DNA from 2 places in the Streptomyces botrytidirepellens genome. Region 2 is predicted to be linked to the other one. Evidence: riboswitches for the same ligand, from Rfam matches in the RefSeq annotation. Region 2 holds a riboswitch; the other holds the start of a gene.
The links. A riboswitch is a leader RNA that binds a small molecule or an ion and turns the genes downstream of it on or off. The one in region 2 is predicted to bind glycine.

Region 1 (2,385 bases), on a different contig from region 2:
GTGCAGATGTTGCTGGTGGCCTTCTCGCGGCGGATGTGCTGCTCCCGGGTCTGGAGCGCCAGCCGGTACGCCTTGTCCCCGTCCGCGTCCACCGAGACCCCGACGAGGCGGCCGGGCAGGCTGCGGGCGTGGGCGGCGCGCACGGACATGAACCCGGCGTGCGGGCCGCCGAAGCCCATGGGCACGCCGAACCGCTGGGTGCTGCCGACCGCGATGTCCGCGCCCAGCTCACCGGGCGAGGTCAGCAGGGTGAGCGCGAGCAGATCGGCCGCGACGGTGACGATCGCGCCCAGCTCATGGGCCCGCTCGATGACCGGGCGCGGGTCGCGGACCGCGCCGGAGGCGCCCGGGTACTGGAGCAGCACGCCGAAGACACCGCGCTCGGCGATCTCGTCCGGGATGCCGTCGGTCAGGTCGGCGACCACGACCTCGACGCCGGTCGGCTCGGCGCGGGTCTCGATGACCGCGATGGTCTGCGGCAGACAGTCGGCGTCGACCAGGAAGACGCCCTCCTTGACCTTGCCGACGCGGCGCGACAGCGCCATGGCCTCGGCGGCGGCCGTGGCCTCGTCCAGCAGCGAGGACCCGGCGGTGTCCAGGCCTGTCAGATCGGCGACGACGGTCTGGAAGTTGAGCAGGGCCTCGAGACGCCCCTGGGAGATCTCCGGCTGGTACGGGGTGTAGGCGGTGTACCAGGCGGGGTTCTCGAGGACGTTGCGCAGGATCACCGGCGGGGTGAAGGTGCCGTAGTAGCCGAGGCCGATCATGGACGGCAGCACCTGGTTGCGGTCGGCGAGCGCGCGCAGCTCGGCGAGGACCTCGGCCTCGCTGCGGGCCGGCGGCAGCTGAAGCGCCTCGGCGCTCTTTATGACCTCGGGTACGGCGGCGGCGGTCAGCTCGTCGAGGGAGCCGAAGCCGACCTGGGCCAGCATCTTGGCCTGCGCTCCGGCGTCGGGGCCGATGTGACGCTGCTCGAATGGAGTACCGCGCTCCAGTTCGGCGAGCGAGATGCGGTGGGTGGTCATCAGCGGGGGCCTCCTGGTCTGTGACGACCGGCGAGGGGCACCGCGGCGCGGGTGCCCTTACGGCCTCCCCCTCTGTCATCTCAACCTGAGAGCTTCACCGGCCCGTTCGTGCCTGACCGGCTTTCACCGTCGGTGAGGAGGGGTTCCGGAGCGTGTGCTCCCCGTGGCCCACCCTGCTTTCCAGAGTGACCTCACCCGCACGGTACGTGTGCCTGAGAGATTCCGGGGAGGATTTGCTCCTTCGGCGCCTCCGACTCCATTGTCGGAGGACTCTCCCGCACGGGGTCTACAGCCACAGCCAGCGTACCAGCGCGTCTTACGGCCGGGAGGGGTTGGCCGCCAGGTGCTCGAGTGGCCGCGTACGGGGATGTGGCTTTTGGTAGGTATCACCGGATCATCGCCACCTGTGGGAGAGAGCGTGCAGACGGACATCGACCCGCGGACCCTGATCGGCCGCAAGGCATTCGACCGCGAGGGCGCCAAGATCGGCACTGTGGACGAGGTCTACCTCGACGACGCGACCGGCGAGCCCGAGTGGGCGGCGGTACGCACCGGCCTGTTCAGCCGGGACGTCTTCGTACCGCTCGAACCCAGCGAGGTCGTCGGCGACACGCTGCGGGTGCCGTACGACCGGGCGCTGATCAAGGACGCCCCGGACCTCGGGGTCGGCCGCCACCTCTCCCCGGAGCAGGAGCTCCAGCTCTACCACCACTACGGGCTCGACGTCACCGGCTGAGCGTCCCGGCCGGATGCTCGGCGGGCTCGGCAGACTCGGAGGGCTCCGGGGGCCGGACCAGCGGCAGGGGCTCGCCCGGCTCCAGCTCCGGGTCGTCCACGGCGAACGTCCGCACCCGGCCGGGCCCCGACCAGGGCACCTCGAACCGCACGGTCACCCGCCCCACCCCGCTGCCCTGCACCCAGCCCGCCCCGTACTCCGCGTGCCGCACATCGGTCCCCGGCAGCCACACCCGTGGCCTCCCGGAGCCCTCAGCGGCCTCTGGGGCGCCCGGGCCCTCCGGCTCGGGCATCTCGGCGCCGGAACCCCTCTCCGGGTCCTCCACGGCGTCGTGAGCGGCTTGGGCGGCCTGAGCAGCCTGAGCGGCCTGAGCTGCTTGGGCGGCCTGGGCGGCTTGGGCGGCTTGGGCGGCTTGGGCGGCTTGGGCGAACAGATCCTCCTGCGTGTAGTCCGCGAGCCCCGACACGCCCACCCCCAGCAGCCGCACGCCCGCCGTGGTGTCCACCCCGTCGATCAGCCGCGCCGCGGCCTCCCTGACCACGCCGGGGTCGTCGGTCGGCCCGCGCAGGGTCTCCGAACGGGTCAGCGTCGAGAAGTCGTACCGCCGCACCTTGATCACGACCG
Region 2 (2,385 bases):
GCTGTCGGGGCCGCCGCCGTTCGGCAGCGGGATCCAGACATGGCTGCGGGCGAGCGTCTCGACGATCCGCGCTCCGGCACCCGCGACCCCGATCGAGGCGGCGAGCACCTCTTCCAGCTCATTGCCGGGAAACGCGGGATAAGCGCCGTCGGGAAATCCTCCGTGAGCGGGGGTTATGCCCTGGTGCTCCGGGATACTCATCTTCGTCCAACCGCCATCTCGTCCGACCTGCACCAGCACCCTAACGGCTGCGCGGCGAAAGGCCATGGGCCGCCCGGGCATCTCCACAGCACTTCCTCACGCCGCGGGTACGCCGCGGGCACGCCGGGGGCACATCGGGAGCGCGCGGGGGTGGCACCGAGGGCGCGCCACCGAAAGGTGCCGTTACGTTCGGTCACCTTTCGGTGGCTCGTTTCCTACTGGTGCCCGACTCGCATGTCACTCGAAGGAGATGCCCCGCAACCGGCTCGCGGTTGCCCGGTCCAGCAGAACGGCGGAGGCGCAGCCTTCGGGCGGCAGCCCGCCCTCCACCCGCGTCACCAGCCGGCCCATCGCCCGCCGGTGCCGCCCGAAGGCGAAGCCGGAGACCCCCCGGCCGCGGGCGGCCTGGCCCTCCAGGGCGACCGCGGGGTCCACGTCCAGCAGCACCAGATGCAGCCCGCGGCCGGTGCGCCGGGCGTCCCGGGCCAGCCAGCGGCGCACCCAGGGCTGCGAGCCGCAGTCATGGACGACGACGCTGGCGCCCGAGCGGACCGCCCGGTGCAGCCCCACGTAGTGGGCGCAGCGGACGAGCGGCCGGTAGACGGCGTACGGCAGCCAGCGGGGCATGCGTCTTTCCCAGGTCTCCCGGGTGTTCTGCGAGTCCACCCGCACCACGGGCCTGCCGCCCGGGTCGCACCCGGGGACGACCCGGCTGATCAGGGTCGACTTGCCGCTGCCGGGCAGCCCCGAGGCGATGATCAGGTCACGCGCCGGATAGCGCAGCTCCGCCCCCACCCCGCCGCGCAGATCGTGGACGGCCGCGTGGCGATCCGGTCTGACCGTGCCGCCCGACGCCGTCCACTCCTGCGGCGTCCGCTCCTGCCGCGCGGGCAGGGGTCCTCGGGTTGTCGCGTATGTTCCCTGCCCGTGCACCGTGATCGTCCTCCAAGGTCGGTCAAGCGGCTCCGTACCCCGAGAGTGTCAAGAAAAGGTAATGGCCATCAAGGAGGCCCCGGCGCGACCCCGCTCACAGAGTGGGGGTTCCCTTCCGGAGCGGACGTGCGATGATGTCCGCGCCAACCGCATACGCCAACTGCATACCGGCCGCTTGAATCCGCGCGGGAGAGTCCTCGGTCACCGGCTCCGCCGAATCTTCCGAGGCGCCGAAGGAGCAAGCCCTCCCTTGAATCTCTCAGGCCCCGATACCGCACGGATGAGGCAGATCTGAAAAGCGGGCCACGCTGTCTGTGGCCCCACCCAAGGTGCAAGCCCGGCCAGTCCCGCCGCGCGGGAATGGTCACGGCGAACCTCTCAGGTTCCGATGACAGATGGGGAGGACGCTGTGCCGTCCTTGTCGTCCCATCCGCCCCACCGCACGTCATCGCCGTGACCATGACCCTGGGAGCCGCACCATGACCGACGCCCCGCCCACGCCCCGCCGCACCGCGCTGGACGCGGTCCACCGGGCGCTCGGCGCCACCATGACCGACTTCGCGGGCTGGGACATGCCGCTGCGGTACGGGAGCGAGCGCGACGAGCACACCGCGGTGCGCACCCGCGCCGGGCTCTTCGACCTCTCCCACATGGGTGAGATCGCTCTCACCGGGCCGCAGGCCGCCGGCGCCCTCGATCACGCCCTGGTCGGCCATCTCTCGGCGCTCGCCGTGGGCCGCGCCCGCTACACCATGATCTGCGACAGCGAGGGCGGCATCCTCGACGACCTGATCGTCTACCGGCTCGCCGAGCAGGAGTTCCTGGTCGTGGCCAACGCCTCGAACGCCCAGGTGGTGCTGGACGCGCTGACCGAGCGCGCCACCGGCTTCGACGCCGCCGTACGGGACGACCGCGACGCGTACGCGCTGCTCGCCGTCCAGGGGCCGCAGTCCCCCGGGATCCTGAAGGGCCTGACGGACGCCGACCTGGACGGGCTGAAGTACTACGCGGGGCTGCCGGGCACCGTCGCGGGCGTGCCCGCCCTGATCGCCCGCACCGGCTACACCGGCGAGGACGGCTTCGAGCTGTTCGTCGCGCCGGACGACGCCGAGCGGGTGTGGCAGGCGCTGACCGAGGCGGGCGCCCCGGTGGGCCTGGTGCCGTGCGGGCTGTCCTGCCGGGACACGCTGCGGCTGGAGGCGGGGATGCCGCTGTACGGGCACGAGCTGAGCACCGACACGACCCCCTTCG

Region 1: another riboswitch for glycine. It lies ahead of gcvP (aminomethyl-transferring glycine dehydrogenase); the one in region 2 lies ahead of gcvT (glycine cleavage system aminomethyltransferase GcvT).

Annotation. Positions count from the first base shown of each region.
Region 1 covers NZ_RIBZ01000827.1:8,942-11,326, forward strand. Annotated here, with positions in the region: gene gcvP (aminomethyl-transferring glycine dehydrogenase) at 1-1,025, opposite strand, end outside; glycine riboswitch at 1,216-1,313, opposite strand; gene EEJ42_RS42770 (PRC-barrel domain-containing protein) at 1,444-1,761, shown strand; gene EEJ42_RS42775 (DNA polymerase IV) at 1,751-2,385, opposite strand, start outside.
Region 2 covers NZ_RIBZ01000791.1:10,186-12,570, forward strand. Annotated here, with positions in the region: gene EEJ42_RS40460 (enhanced serine sensitivity protein SseB) at 1-201, opposite strand, end outside; gene EEJ42_RS40465 (AAA family ATPase) at 439-1,134, opposite strand; glycine riboswitch at 1,311-1,419, shown strand; partial or broken gene gcvT (glycine cleavage system aminomethyltransferase GcvT) at 1,614-2,385, shown strand, end outside.